DNA from 2 places in the Microbispora sp. NPDC088329 genome. Region 1 is predicted to be linked to the other one. Evidence: riboswitches for the same ligand, from Rfam matches in the RefSeq annotation. Region 1 holds a riboswitch; the other holds the start of a gene.
What was found. Region 1 has a riboswitch for S-adenosylmethionine ahead of thrC (threonine synthase). Riboswitches for the same ligand answer to the same signal wherever they lie in the genome.
Positions count from the first base shown of each region.

Region 1 (7,482 bases):
AGCAGGCCGCACCGAGCGAGCCGTCGGGGCGCGCCGCCGGTCTGGACTGAGGAGCTGCGCGGGAGCGAAGCGACCAAGCAGCGACGAGGGCCGCGTCCCCGGCGCGCCTCCGCCGGAAGTGAGCGCCCCGACGAGCGAAGCGGGGAACACCGAGCGAGCCGTCGGGGCGCGCCGGCGTCTGGACTGAGGAACGCGCGCAGCGAGGAACGAGCGAGCACGTGACGAGGGAAGACGCTGGGAGTGAGCGCCCCGACGAGCGAAGCGGGGAACACCGAGCGAGCCGTCGGGGCGCGCCGGCGTCTGGACTGAGGAGCTGCGCGGGAGCGAAGCGACCAAGCAGCGACGAGGGAAGACGGCGGGTGTGAGCGACCCGGCGAGCGAAGCGGGAAATACAGCGGAAGGCCCGGCTCGCGGGGGCCGCGAGCCGGGCCTTTCGATGGTCGTTGACGGGATCAGACGGCCCGAACGGCCTCCGCCTGTGGGCCCTTCTGACCCTGCGTGATGTCGAACTCAACCCGCTGACCCTGCTCGAGGGCCTTGTAGCCGTCCATCATGATTGCCGAGTAATGGACGAACACATCCTTCCCACCGTCTACCGCGATGAAGCCATAGCCCTTGTCCGCGTTAAACCATTTGACGGTGCCCTGCGCCACTTCCGACTCCTCTTGCTGGGCTGGGGACCACACCCAAGAAGCCCCCGGTTTCGTCGATCGTCCTCGACCATACCCGCGTCAAGGCGTAGGACAACAGAGTCAATCCGCAAACTACTACTTGGCGTTCGCTCAAAGCGGTACCGAAGAATATTCACTTTACCGGTGAATAGTTGAGAGCTGCACCTTTTGTCATAGCACCGTATGACTTCTTCACGGTAGAAGTGCACTTCAGGTGCTCAGCCCCGGTGCGGCGGCTCAGCCTCCGGCGACGGCGGGGATGACCGAAATCTGCACCCCGTCCGGGGTGGCGGTGTCGAGGCCGTCAACAAATCGGACGTCCTCTTCCCCAACGTAGACGTTGACAAAACGCCGAATCTTGCCCGTCTCGTCCAGGATGCGCCCGCCGATGCCGGGGTAGTCCGCGTCCAGCTTCTGCAGGACCTCGCGGAGCGTTCCCCCCTCTCCGCTCACCTCCGCGGCTCCGTTGGTGTACGTCCGGAGAATCGTCGGAATCCGTACGGAAACGCTCATTGTTCGCTCGCTTTCGTTGCTGCCGATGGGCCTTGTGAAACGCTTTCAGTTGGCGAATGCCGCACGGAACGCGTCGAGAGAGGGGCGGATGACGGCCGTGGGACGGGCGTGCTCGGCCACCGCGTCGAGCGTCTTGAGCCCGTCGCCGGTGTTCAGCACCACGGTCTCGGCGTCGGGGTCGAGGCGGCCCTCGCGCACCAGCTTGCGCAGCACGCCGACCGTGACGCCGCCCGCCGTCTCGGCGAAGACGCCCTCGGTCCTGGCCAGCAGGCGGATCGCCTCCACCACCTCCTGGTCGTTCACGTCCTCCACCGCGCCACCGGTCCGCCGGGCGATGTCGAGCACGTACGGCCCGTCCGCCGGGTTGCCGATCGCCAGGGACTTGGCGATGGTGTCGGGCCGCACCGGCTGCACCACGTCCTGCCCGGCCTTGAAGGCCCGGGAGACCGGCGAGCAGCCCTCGGCCTGGGCGCCGAAGATGCGGTAGGGCCGCTCCTCGACCAGCCCCAGCTTGATCAGCTCACGGAAGCCCTTGTCGATCTTGGTGAGCTGTGAGCCCGAGGCCACCGGGATGACGATCTGGTCGGGCAGCCGCCAGCCGAGCTGTTCGGCGATCTCGTACGCCAGCGTCTTGGAGCCCTCGGCGTAGTAAGGCCGGAGGTTGACGTTGACGAAGCCCCACTTCTCGCCCAGCTCGTCACCGATGAGCTCGGAGCAGAAGCGGTTCACCTCGTCGTAGGTGCCTTCGAGGGCGACCAGGCGGCCGCCGTACACCGCGGCCATGGTGACCTTGGCCGGCTCCAGGTCGGCGGGGATGAACACGCAGGAGTCCAGCCCGGCCCGGGCGGCCGCCGCACCCACCGCGCCGGCGAGGTTGCCGGTGGAGGAGCACGACAGGGTGTGGAAGCCGAAATTGCGCGCGGCCTCCAGCGCGATCGAGACGACCCGGTCCTTGAAGGAGTGCGTGGGGTTGCCGGAGTCGTCCTTGACGTGCAGCGACCGCAGCCCGAGCTCGGCCGCCAGCCTGTCGGCCTTCACGAGCTTGGTCCAGCCGGGCTGGAGGTTGGGCTTGGCCGCCACGTCGGCGGGGACGGGGAGCAGGGAGCGGTACCGCCAGATGTTCGCCGGGCCGGACTCGATGTCCTCCCGGCGGATCTCGCCGAACTCGTACGCCACCTCAAGTGGGCCGAAACACTCCGTACAGGCGAAGATCGGGCCGAGGTCATAGAGAGCGCCACACTCGCGGCACGAAAGACCGGTGGCGGGGCCGAACTCGACGGGGTTAGCGGCAGTGCTGGTGTGCGCCATGAAGCGAGGCCTTTCCCTCATCTTCGCTCGCGACCACCCTGGCCGCGAGCCGGAATTGGCACCTGTCCCGGCCGGGCCTCGTGGGCACGAGTACGACACCGGGGAGGTTGCCGGGGCTTCGCAGGGCCGGTCCCTCCACCCCTCTGGATGAGCATGTTCAGTTGTGAGACCTTCGCGAGAAGGTCCGTGAAGCGCCGCACCGTGCGGGCGAATCGCGCCGATCGCGGCACTAGCACTGTACCCCGGCGTCCCCTGTGTCCGTTCCGTCGTCTCAAATCATGAGACGATTTGTATCAGCCGTACGCCTCGCCAAGAGCGGTCTGCACGTACTTGCGTGCCTGGTGGATACGGGATTTGACCGTCCCGAGGGGGATCTTCAGCTGGTCGGCGACCTCCGCGTAGTCGAGCTGGCAGATGTCGCGCAGCACGAGCGCCTGAGCGAGGTCGGGCCGCTCGGCCTCAAGCGCCTCCATCGCGTCGAGCAGGTCGAGCCGCGACCCGGCGATGACGCTCACCCTCCGAGGATCGGGCCGCTGCTCGGGCAGCTCCTCCGCCTGCTCCGACGAGCGCCGCTTGAGCGTGCGGTAGGTGGTCCTCGCGCAGTTCACGGTCACGATGTGCAGCCAGGTGCTGAACTTGGCCCGCCCCTCGAACCTCGCGATGTTGCGCGCCACGGCGAGCAGCGTGTCCTGCGCGGCCTCCTCGGCGTCCTGCCGATACGGTAGAAGCCGCTCACAGTGCCGCAACACGTCGGGCTCGATGCGCCGCAGCAGTTCACCGAGCGCGCGATGGTCCCCCTGGGCAGCCGATCGGGCCAGGTCCTCGGTCGTGTCGTCCAGTGCCATGCCGTATTCAGCCCTCCCGCGATCGGTTGACATCCTATTGACGGAGGTCGGCTTTTATTAATCTTCCGGCATGCGCGCCCGCTCTGATCGAGGGAACCCCAAGATGAGCAGCACCGTTCTGATCGCGTCCAACCGGGGCCCGGTGTCCTTCACGCTGTCGGACGACGGCGGCCTGACCATGCGCAGGGGCGGGGGCGGGCTCGTCTCCGGCCTGTCCGAGGTGGTCAGGGACACCGACGTCCTGTGGGTCTGCGCGGCGCTGTCGGACGGCGACCGGGGCGCGGTGCGCCAGGCGCCCGGCGGGCGGCTCGACCGGGCCTTCGAGACGGGGCCGATCCGCATGCTGGACATCCCGCCCGCGGTCTTCCACCGGGCCTACAACGCCGTGGCCAACTCGACCCTCTGGTTCGTCAACCACCTGCTTTACAACACGCCCTTCGCCCCCGAGTTCGGCACGCGCTTCCGCCGGGAGTGGGAGTCGTACCGCACGTACAACGGCGCCTTCGCGCTGGCCCTGGCCGAGGAGGCGGCGCACCGCGCGCGTGTCATGGTGCAGGACTACCACCTGACGCTGACCCCGGCGATGCTCCGCGTGGAGCGGCCCGACCTGCGCATCGCCCACTTCTCGCACACGCCCTGGGCGCCACCCGAGTACTTCGCGCTGCTGCCCGGGGACGTCATGGCGGAGGTGCTGACCGGCATCCTCGGCGCCGATCACGCCGGGTTCCTCACCGCGCGCTGGGCCCGCGCCTTCATGGACTGCTGTGAGACGCTGCTCGGGGCCCGGGTGGACCGCGACGCCCGTACGGTGACGTTCGACGGGCGCACCACCCGGATCGGCGTCCACGCGCTCGGGGTGAACGGCGAGACGCTGCGGGCGCGGGCGGCCGAGCCGGACGTCGAGTCGCACATGACCGCGATCAGGGACCACGTCGGCGACCGCAAGCTGATCGTGCGCATCGACCGCACCGAGCTGTCCAAGAACATCGTGCGCGGCCTGCGGGCCTATCAGGAGTTCCTCGCCGCCCACCCCGAGTGGCACGGCCGAGTCGTCCATCTCGCGTTCGCCTACCCCTCACGGCACGACCTGCCGGAGTACCGCGAGTACACGGCGGCCGTGCAGCGCTGCGCGAAGGAGATCGAGGACGAGTACGCCACCGAGGACTGGGATCCGCTGATCCTCAACGTGAACGACGACTACCCGCGCTCACTTGCCGCCTATCGGCTCGCCGACGTGCTGCTCGTCAACCCGATCAGGGACGGCATGAACCTGGTGGCCAAGGAGGGCCCGATCCTGTCGCCCCGGTGCGCGCTGGTGCTGTCCCGGGAGGCGGGCGCGGCGGCCGAGCTGGGGGCCGACTCGTTGCTGGTCAACCCCTACGACGTGTCCGGCACGGCGGCGGCGCTGCACGAGGCGCTGACGCTGCCGGAGCAGGAGCGGCTCACCCGCGGGCTGCGGCTGCGGGAGGCCGCGACCGCCCTGCCGCCCCAGCGTTGGTTCGAGGACCAGCTCGCCGCGCTGCGCTGAGCTCCACTCCCGCGCAGCGCCGGCCGCCGCACCGGATGACCGGCTCTCGTCCGCGGATGATCCGTTGCGCTACCCTTTCCTGGTTTTGGACCGCAACATAAAGGTCACCAGAGACAGTCCCACCTGGTTGATCTACCTCCAGCTCGCCACCTTCGCCACCTACCTGTACGGCCTGTCGGCCGCCCTGCCTCTCCTGCGCGCCGAGCTCGGCGTGTCCCAGGCCGTCGCCGGGCTGCACGGCACCGGGATGGCGCTCGGCGGCATCGCAGGCGGGCTGGCCCTGCCCACGCTGACCAGGCGGTTCGGACGCCGCGCCGTCACCTGGGCCGGCTTGACCGGGATGAACGCCGGGGTGCTCCTCGTCGCGTCCGGGCACGCGCTCCCCTTCACACTGGCCGGCTTCACGCTCGCCGGCGCCTGCGGTTCGACGGCGCTGTACGTCATGATGGCGGTGCTCAGCGACCACCACGGCCCTGCGGGGGCGGCGGTCATCAGCGAGGCCAACGCGGTCGCCGTCACCGCCGGAATCGCCACCACCTACGCGTTCAGTGTGGTGGCCGAGTCCCCGGCCGGCTGGCGGCCCGCGCTGTTCGTGCCGGTGGCCTCCACCCTCCTGGTGGCCCTGCTCATGGGCAGGGTCTGGGTGCCGCCGGTGCCCGCCCCGCCCCCGTCGTCCGCGGAGGCGGTGGGATCGGGCCGCAAAGTGCCGTACGGCTGGCGCTTCCACGTCGCGGGAGCGGTCCTGCTGTGCTGCGTAGCCCTCGAGTTCGCCTTCAACCTGTGGGCCGCCGAGCTGCTTTCCCAGCGGACCGGGCTGTCGCCCGGCGTGGCCGCGACCGGGCTGACCGCGATGCTGGCCGGCATGGCCGCCGGCCGGTTCGGCGGCGCCCGGCTGGCCCTGCGCTTCGCGCCGGGGTCGGTGCTGCTGGGCTCGCTCGGGGTGACCCTGGCGGGCTGGGCGCTGTTCTGGACCGGGATCTCGGCGCCGGTCTGCTACGCCGGGCTCGCGCTCAGCGGGCTCGGCATCTCGGTCCAGTTCCCGATGGGCCTCACGCGCGTGATCGAGGTGTCGGGAGGCCGGCCGGACCAGGCGTCGGGCACGGCCTCGATCTGGGCGGGCGTGGGCTCGGGCAGCGGGCCGTTCGTGCTCGGCGCGCTGGGCGACGGCTTCGGAACGCACACGGCGTTCCTGCTCGTGCCCGCCCTGATCGCGATGGCCGCGGGCGGAGTGGCCGCGTCCAGGACGCGTGCCTGAACTCCGGACCGTCAGCTCCAGGTCGCGTTCTTGAGGATCGCGCTCAGCTGCGGGTGGTCCCACTGGTCGAGGACCAGGACCTTCGACGTGGGCAGATACCACTCGCGCTGGTTGTAGTGCAGCTTCACCCGCCACTTCTTGTCGACGCAGGTCGCCGCCCACTTGTGGTAGTCCGCCCGGTGGCCTGCCCCGACCGGCCGCAGCCCCTTCTCGGCGAGCTTCCACTCGCCCTTGTACAGCTTGTAGCTCTTGGGGCAGATGCTGACGTCGGTCGCGGGGTCGTAGCCGTACTTCGACTTGTAGGACTGGAACGTGTGGCCCCCGATCTTGAGCGCCTTCGGGCCCAGCACCCAGAAGCTGTGGCACCCATAGTCGCGGAAACCGAAGTCCTCGGTGCCGTAGGTGGGGCACGAGCCGGTGATGACGCGCACCCAGTCCTTGTCGTCCTTGGCCACCTTCCACGACGTGGGGATCGTGAGGGTCAGGCCGCCCCGCAGGTGGACCTGCTTGGTGCCGCCGCTTTCGCTCGCGAACGCCGCAGCCGGAGCCGTCAGGGTGGCCGCCAGCACGGCCAGGCCGGCCGCCGCGGCCGAGATCGTCTTTCTGAACATGTCCGGCACACTAGACGCGGTCACTTGCGGACGACTTGCGGCCTAATAGCCAGACTTGGGAGCTGACAGACGAAGGGTCCCCAAACGCGGCGTCAGCTCCACGTGGCGTCCTTGAGTATCGCGCTCAGGCCCGGGGTCCTCCACTGGTCGATCACCAGGATCTTCGACGTCGGCAGGTACCACTCGCGCTGGTTGTAGTGCGCCTTCACCCTGTACGAGCTCATGGTCACGCAGGTCCCCGCCCAGTCGCGGTAGTACGCCTTGTGCCCCGGCCCGACCTGCCGCAGCCCCTTCGCGGCGAGCTTGCTCTGGCCGATGTAGAGGTTCTTCCCGACCGGGCAGGGCCCGACGTCGGTGGCCGGGTAGAACGGGCCGTCCGGCGTGTACTTCTGGAACAGCTCGTGGCCGACCTTGATGGCCTCGGGTCCCATGACCCAGAAGCTGTGGCACCCCGAGTCGCGGAAGCCGTACGTGTCCGTGCCCTTGGTCGGGCACGACCCGGTGATGACCCGCACCCAGTCCTTGCGACTGGCGTCGACCTTCCAGGACGACGGGATCCTGAGAGTCAGGCCCTCGCGCAGGTGCAGCGGCTTGGTGGCCGCGCTGTCGTTCGCGAACGCCGCCGCCGGAGCCGCCAGGGACGCCGCCAGCACGGCGAGTCCGGCCGCGGCGGCCGAGATCGTCTTCCTCATGCCCCGGAAACTACGCCCGGCCGCTTGCAGACGGCTTGCCGAGCCGTGCCACGAGGTCG
Region 1 covers NZ_JBFBIP010000013.1:19,601-27,082, reverse strand. The annotation lists gene AB0O28_RS23395 (cold-shock protein) at 453-653, opposite strand; gene AB0O28_RS23390 (MoaD/ThiS family protein) at 909-1,184, opposite strand; gene thrC (threonine synthase) at 1,230-2,492, opposite strand; SAM riboswitch class I at 2,507-2,646, opposite strand; gene AB0O28_RS23380 (RNA polymerase sigma factor) at 2,786-3,337, opposite strand; gene AB0O28_RS23375 (trehalose-6-phosphate synthase) at 3,441-4,865, shown strand; gene AB0O28_RS23370 (MFS transporter) at 4,951-6,120, shown strand; gene AB0O28_RS23365 (hypothetical protein) at 6,132-6,731, opposite strand; gene AB0O28_RS23360 (hypothetical protein) at 6,824-7,423, opposite strand; gene otsB (trehalose-phosphatase) at 7,434-7,482, opposite strand, start outside.

Region 2 (7,482 bases), on a different contig from region 1:
GTCATCACCGGGTGCAGCGCGAGCGGCAGCGCCCCCGCCTCGGCCGCGGGGTCGAGCACGCCCAGGCCGTACGCGCCGCTGGCGTGCACGAGCAGCTTGCCGCGCAGGTCGGCGCCGGTGGCGGCGAGCCCGGACACGAGGCCGGGCAGCACGTCGTCCGGCACGGTCAGCAGCACGAGCTCGGACCGGGCGATGACCTCGTCCGGCCTGCTGAGCGTCAGGCCGAGACGGTCGGCGGCCCGCCGCGCCGACGCGTCGGACACGCCGCTGGCGGCCACCACCCGATGACCCGCGAGCATGAGCGCGGCTCCGAGCACGGAACCGACGCGTCCCGCGCCGAGCACTCCCACGGCGAGCCGCGCCGGGCGGTCACTTGTGTCCATGACGCCTCCCTCGGTTCAGCGTAGCGGCGGCGCTCCGGCCGGCCCGGGTGTGGCCCAACGGTCGAATTTTGTCCCGTTTCTCCCGGGCTTATGTTGAGCCATCAGTACGAAAGTGACTACTTTTCGTCACGACCCCGGCGTGTCGGTAACGTGAAGCCTCGTGGAGGTCACCTGGCGGGAGGCCATGCGGCGGGCGCTTTACGGCACCGGCGGTTTCTACCTGCGGGAGCGCCCCGACCGGCATTTCCGCACGTCGGTGCATGCCTCACCGGTCTTCGCCGAGGCGGTGTCGCGCCTGCTGCGGCGGGTCGACGCCGCCCTGAACCGGCCCGATCCCGTCGACTTCGTCGACATGGGCAGCGGCAACGGGCTGCTGGCCGCCCGGGTGCGGGCGGCCGTGCCGCCGGATCTCGCGCAGCGGCTGCGCGTCACGGCCGTCGACCTGTCCCCCAGGCCCGGCGATCTCGACCCTCACGTCGCCTGGGAGCCGGAGGTCCCGCACGGGGTCACCGGCCTGTTGATCGCCAACGAGTGGCTGGACAACGTGCCGCTCGACATCGCCGAGATGACCCCGGACGGCCCGCGCCTGCTGCTCGTGGACACCTCGACCGGCGGCGAACGGCCGGGGCCCGCTCCCGGCCCCGAGGATCTGGCCTGGCTGGAGCGCTGGTGGCCGCTGCGCGCACCGGGGGAACGCGCCGAGATCGGCCGTCCCCGCGACGAGGCGTGGGCCTCGGTGATCACGCGGCTGTCACGCGGCACCGCGGTCGCCGTCGACTACGCTCATCTGGCCGGGAGGCGGCCCCCGCTCGGCACGATCAGCGGATATCGCGACGGCTCGCCGGTGCCTGCCACACCGGACGGGTCGTGCGACGTCACCGCCCATGTCGCGCTGGACGCCTGCGCGGCGGCCGGCGAGCGTGCGGGAGCGCAGGTGTCCGCGCTCACCACGCAGCGGGAGGCGCTGCGGGAGCTTGGTGTCACCGGCGCCCGCCCGCCGATCGCGCAAGCGTCCGCCGATCCCGCCGGGTACGTACGGGCGCTCGGCCGGGCCTCACAGGAGGCCGAGCTCATCGACCCGGCCGGTCTCGGCGGCTTCGGCTGGCTCAGCCAGTCACGACTACGAGAGGAGAAGTTGTGATCGCGAGAATCTGGCGCGCGAGCGCGACCCCGGAGGGCGCGGACGGCTACGAGCGGCATTTCACCGGGGCGGTCCTGCCCTCCCTGCGCGACGTGGACGGGCACCGTGGCGCGTACCTGCTGCGGCGCGACGCCGGCGACGGCCGGGTAGAGCTCCAGGTCATGACGCTGTGGGAGTCGATGGACGCGATCGGCCGCTTCGCCGGGGCCGACCCCGCCACAGCCGTCGTCGAACCCGGGGCCCAGGCCGTCCTGCTCGGGTACGACACCACGGTCACCCATCACGTGGTGGCGGTGTCAGACGGTGACCTTCAGTGACTCCAGGCCGCGCATGATGTAGCTGGGCTTCCACGTGGGCTCCTCGGCGAGCTCCAGCCTGGGCGCCAGCCGCAGCAGGGCGCCGAACGACTCGGTCATCTCGACCCGCGCGAGCGGTGCGCCGAGGCAGAAGTGGATGCCCGCGCCGAACGAGATGTGCGGATTGTCCACCCGGCCGAGGTCGAGACGGTCCGGGTCGGCGAAGACCCCGGGGTCACGGTTGGCCGAGCCGAACAGCAGCGCGACCTCCACCCCCCGGGGGATCGTCACCCCGCCGACCTCGACGTCCTCCAGCACCCATCGCTCGAACATCTGCGCCGGGGTGTCGTAGCGCAGCAGCTCCTCGACCGCCGTCGGCATCAGGCCGGGGTCGGCGCGCAGCCGCTCCAGCTCGCCGGGGTTGCGGAACAGCGCCCACCATCCGCTGCCGGTGGCGTTGACCGTGGCCTCGTGCCCGGCGTTGAGCAGCAGCACGCAGGTGCCGATCAGCTCGTCCTCGGTGAGCCGGTCGCCGTCGTCCACCACCTGCGCGAGTGCCGAGATCATGTCGTCGCCCGGCCGCTGCCTGCGCGCCCTGGCCAGCTCGCGCAGATACTCCGCGAACTCCGTCGCCGCGCGAACGGCCGTGTGCTGGACCTCCAGTGAGGGGTTCAGCTCGTACATCCCGCAGATGTCGGCCGACCAGGGGCGCAGCAGGTGGCGATCGGCCTCGGGCACGCCCAGCATCTCCGCGATCACGGTGACGGGCAGCGGCTCGGCCACCTCCGCCAGCAGGTCGCCGCCGCCGCGCTCGACCAGTCCCTCGGTCAGCTGGGTCGCGATCTTCCGTACGCGGGGACGCAGCGACTCGACCATCCTGGGCGTGAACGCCTTGGACACCAGGCGGCGCAGCCGCGTGTGCACCGGGGGCTCCACGTCGAGCATGCCGGCCCGGATCACCCGCCAGAACGGCTCCTGGAACTCCGGCTCCGGCTCGCGACCGAACGCCTCGTGCGTGCCCACGTGCAGGTAGGACCGGCCGAGGCGCCGGTCGCGCAGCAGCGCGTTCACATCCGCGTGGCGGGCGATCAGCCACTGTCCCGTCGGCTCGAAGAAGCTGACCGGATCGTTGTCGCGCAGGTCGCGATAGACGTCATAGGGGTACGCCACGAACTCGGGATTCCAGGGATCAAACTTCACAATGGACAACAATAGGGATTGAAGACCTGAGCTGGGAGTACGGCCTCGTCATGTCCTAGGTTGAGACGATGCCGAAGCCCCGCGAACAGCACCGCAGAGAGCCCCGCGAACTCACCGAGTTGCCCTACGCCGATCACCTCGAGCCGTTCGAGGGCCGTCTCGCCCAGGGCGGCGACTACGACACGGTCCTGTTCGACGGGCAGGAGTTCGACGACGCCGACGCTTCCAATGCCCGATTCATCGAATCGGCGTTCACCTCGGTCACCTTCACCGGCGGCCGTTATCGGCGCACCCGGTTCTCCGACGTCTGGCTGAGCGGCGTGCGCTGGGTGGGCGGTGACCTGACCGAGTCCACCTGGACGGACGCGGAGATCATCTCGAGCTCCCCGGCCGGTACGGCGCTGCCCGGGGCCGCGATGAACCACGTGGCCTTCCATCGGTGCAAGCTCGACTCGGTCAACCTCCGCGCGGCCGAGCTCCGTGAGGTCTCGTTCGTCGAGTGCACGCTGCGCGACGTGGACTTCATGGGCGCCACGCTGACCGGTGTCTCCTTTCCCGGCTCCACGCTGGAACGGGTGCGGTTCGACAAGGCGCGCATGTCCCGGGTCGACCTGCGCGGCGCCGTGTCCCTGGGCATCTCCGACGGTTACGACGCGCTGCACGGCGCGACCATCAGCGGCGTCCAGCTGATGGAACTCGCGCCGATGTTCGCCCACATCCTCGGTGTCACGGTCGACAACGGCTGACTTCGCCTGAGTCGTCCGCACTTGCGGGCGGGGGGCGGTGCCGGGTTATAGTGCCGTCCAGGTCATGAGTGCCAGCGTCAAGCCCCGGCTTGCTGGCCGGCAACCCTCGCGCTCGCGGCGGGGTGCCCCGGGTGAGGACCGGGCCTGGCACGAGGTGTGCCGGGCAAGCGCGGGCTCCGCCTTCCGATGCCATGGCCGGGGTCCCCGACCCCAGGAGGCATGGCGTTGTCCGCACTCACCTTCGTCCAGCAGCCCGTCGACCGCATCTCCGAGCCCGATGTCGCCTCCGTGCGCCTGCCCGCCGTCGTGGGCGCCGACCTGGAGGTGCCCGTCAGGGGCGGCAGGCTCGTGCCGTACGCGAACCTCGACTACGCGGCGAGCGCGCCCTGTCTCGAGCCGGTGAACGCCGCCGTCGCGGCGGCGCTGCCGGCCTACTCCAGCGTCCACCGGGGTGCGGGCTACGCCTCGCAGCTCACGACGGCCAGGTATGAGCAGGCCAGGCACACCGTGCGGGCCTTCGTCGGCGCCCGCCCCGATGACGCGCTGGTCTTCGTGCGCAACACGACCGACGCCATGAACCTGCTGGCCCGCAGCCTCCCCGAGGGCACCACCGTCGTCGTGTTCGAGACCGAGCACCACGCCTCGCTGCTACCGTGGCCCGACGCCGTACGGCTCGCGCCGCCCGCCTTCCCCGGCGAGGCGATCCGGGCGGCCGACGAGGCGCTGGCCGCGATCGAGGGCCCGGCCCTGCTCGTCGTGACCGCCGCCTCCAACGTCACGGGCGAGCTGTGGCCGATCGCCGGGCTGGCCCACATCGCCCACCGGCACGGTGCGCGGATCGCCGTGGACGCGGCCCAGTTCGTCCCCCACCGCGGGCTCAACCTCGCCGCGCTCGACCTCGACTATGTGGCGTTCTCCGGCCACAAGCTCTACGCCCCGTTCGGCGCCGGGGTGCTCGTGGGCCGCTCCGACTGGCTCGCCGCGGCCGATCCGTATCTGCGCGGCGGCGGAGCCGTACGGGCCGTGGGCGAGACCACCGAGTGGAGCGACGACCCCGAGACACGGCACGAGGCCGGCACCCCCAACGTGCTCGGCGCGATCGCGCTCGCCGCCTCCTGCGACGCGCTGACCGCGACCGGCTGGGCCGCGCTGGTGCGGGAGGAGGAGCGGCTGCTCGCCCGCCTGCGCGCCGGGCTCGCCGCGATCCCCGGCGTACGCGAGCTGTCGCTGTGGGGTCAGGACCACCCGCGCGTCGGCATCGTGTCGTTCGCCGTCGAGGGCCGCACGGCCCGCGAGGTCGCCGAGGCGCTGTCGGCCGAGTGGGGCGTCGGCGTCAGGGACGGCAAGTTCTGCGCCCACCCGTTCGTCCGTCACCTCCTCGGCGGCGGAGAGCACGGTGGCGGGGAGGACGGCGGCTGCGCGGACGGCACGGTGAGCGCCGTACGCGCCTCGATCGGCATCGGCACGACCACGGAACACGTCGACCGCCTCGTCGAGGCGCTACGCGCGATCGCCGCCGCCTGAAGAAGCGAAGTCAGGTCGGGGGTCTCGCCCATGAGATCCCCGATCAAGCGGCATCCGTCGGCTTCTCGCTGACGGGAAGGCGCAGCGGAGGGGCCTGCCCAGCCGAGCAGCAGGCTGCCGTCGACACGAGACGGTGGTCGAGTTCGTCTGATGCCTTCGCCGTCTTCGCTCCCACGTGATGAGCGTGAAAGCATGGACGGCATGACGAGCGAGCAGGAGGGCGCGCACCGGGAACGCATCGTGGGGATCGGCGCGGGAGCCGACGCCGTCGAGCCGAGGGAGCTGGCCACCGAGGACATGATCCTCAACATCGGCCCGCAACACCCCTCCACCCACGGCGTGCTGCGGCTGCGGCTCGTCCTCGACGGCGAGCGCATCACGGCCGCCGAGCCGATCGTCGGCTACATGCACCGCGGCGCGGAGAAGCTGTTCGAGGTGCGCGACTACCGGCAGATCATCGTGCTCGCCAACCGGCACGACTGGCTGTCGGCGTTCGCCAACGAGCTGGGCGTCGTGCTCGCGGTCGAGCGCATGCTGGGCATGCAGCCCCCGCCCAGGGCGGTGTGGGCCAGGACGCTGCTGGCCGAGCTCAACCGCGTGCTCAGCCACCTGATGTTCCTCGGCAGCTATCCCCTGGAGCTCGGTGCGATCACGCCGGTCTTCTACGCCTTCCGCGAGCGGGAGACCCTGCAGCACGTCATGGAGGAGATCTCCGGCGGCCGCATGCATTACATGTTCAACCGGGTGGGCGGGCTGAAGGAGGAGCTGCCCCTGGGCTGGCTCGACCGCGTCACCGCCGCCGTGGCGGCCGTGCGGCGGCGGCTGCCCGACATCGAGGAGCTGATCGCCGGCAACGAGATCTTCCTGGCGCGCACCCGCGGCGTCGGGGTGCTCGACCGCGAGACGATCATGCAGTACGGCGTGAGCGGCCCGATCGCGCGGGCCTCGGGCGTCGACTTCGACCTGCGGCGCGACGAGCCCTACCTCGCGTACGGCGAGCTGCCGGTGAAGGTCGTCACCAGGTCGGCCGGGGACTGTCAGGCCCGGTTCCAGGTGCTGCTCGAACAGGTCAAGGTCTCCCTCGAACTGGCCGACGCCTGCGTCGAGCGCCTGCGGCACCTACCGCCGGGGCCGATCAACCAGCGGCTGCCGAAGGTGCTGAAGGCGCCCGAGGGGCACACGTACGCCTGGACGGAGAACCCGCTCGGCCTGAACGGCTACTACCTCGTGTCGCGGGGCGAGAAGACGCCGTGGCGGCTCAAGCTGCGCAGCGCCTCCTACAACAACATCCAGGTGCTGCGCGAGATGCTGCCGGGCACCCTGGTCGCCGACATGATCGCGATCCTCGGCTCGATGTTCTTCGTGGTCGGCGACATCGACAAGTGACCAGAGCACCGGTCATGCAACCGTCCCTGGCCACCCCCGCACCAGCGCGATCGTGCCGTCGCGCATGAACCACGGGCCTCTTCCTGACCCCGATCAACGCGATCAGGAAGAGGTATCACAAACCAGCCCCGGGTTACCTGACCGGCGCTTCAGTTGGCGGGCGAGACGGTCTGGGTGACGCTGGAGACGCGGGTCGCCGTCAGGTAGTGCCGGTCGAGGATCACCGTGAAGTCGCTGTCCCCGCCCCTGCGCTGCGCCGAGCACTTCAAGGAGACCGTGGTCGGGCTCTTGAGGGTGAACGCCCTGGTGAAGGACATCGGCTCCCGCCGGCCCGCGGTCACCTCGACGAAGACCGGGTGAGGAAGCGTGAGGCCGGAGGCAAGCTCCAGGGCGCATTCGGCATCGAACAAACTCTCCTGCTCCTCGGACGGCAGCTGGCTGACGCTCAGGTCGACATTGAACACGTATGCGCCCGCCGGCAGGTTGAGCACCGCAGCCGTAGCCGGTGCGGGACGCGTGTTACCACTGACGTCGATGCGGAGGGCCGATCGCGGCACGGATTGGTAGGTCTCGCCGGCTCCGGGACCGGGAGGGCCCGCCGGACCCTGCGGCCCGACGGCGTTCCAGGAGACCGGTTTCTCCCCTTCGGCGCAGGTGGCAGAGGGGGAAGGGCTCGGGGCCAGGCGCAGCACGTTGTCCGCGCCCGCACAGGCCATGATCTCCCCGCCGTCCACTGCGGCGGAGACGGCCGCCATCGTTCCACTGCCGACGAGCAGACCGGCCGCCACGCCGACCGACAACAACGC
Region 2 covers NZ_JBFBIP010000018.1:16,032-23,513, forward strand. The annotation lists gene AB0O28_RS28315 (DUF2520 domain-containing protein) at 1-383, opposite strand, end outside; gene AB0O28_RS28320 (SAM-dependent methyltransferase) at 544-1,524, shown strand; gene AB0O28_RS28325 (antibiotic biosynthesis monooxygenase) at 1,521-1,841, shown strand; gene AB0O28_RS28330 (cytochrome P450) at 1,821-3,020, opposite strand; gene AB0O28_RS28335 (pentapeptide repeat-containing protein) at 3,089-3,766, shown strand; SAM riboswitch class IV at 3,827-3,942, shown strand; gene AB0O28_RS28340 (aminotransferase class V-fold PLP-dependent enzyme) at 3,986-5,290, shown strand; gene AB0O28_RS28345 (NADH-quinone oxidoreductase subunit D) at 5,492-6,676, shown strand; gene AB0O28_RS28350 (hypothetical protein) at 6,826-7,482, opposite strand, start outside.
Region 2: linked by a shared signal. The riboswitch ahead of AB0O28_RS28340 (aminotransferase class V-fold PLP-dependent enzyme) and the one ahead of thrC (threonine synthase) in region 1 are both predicted to bind S-adenosylmethionine.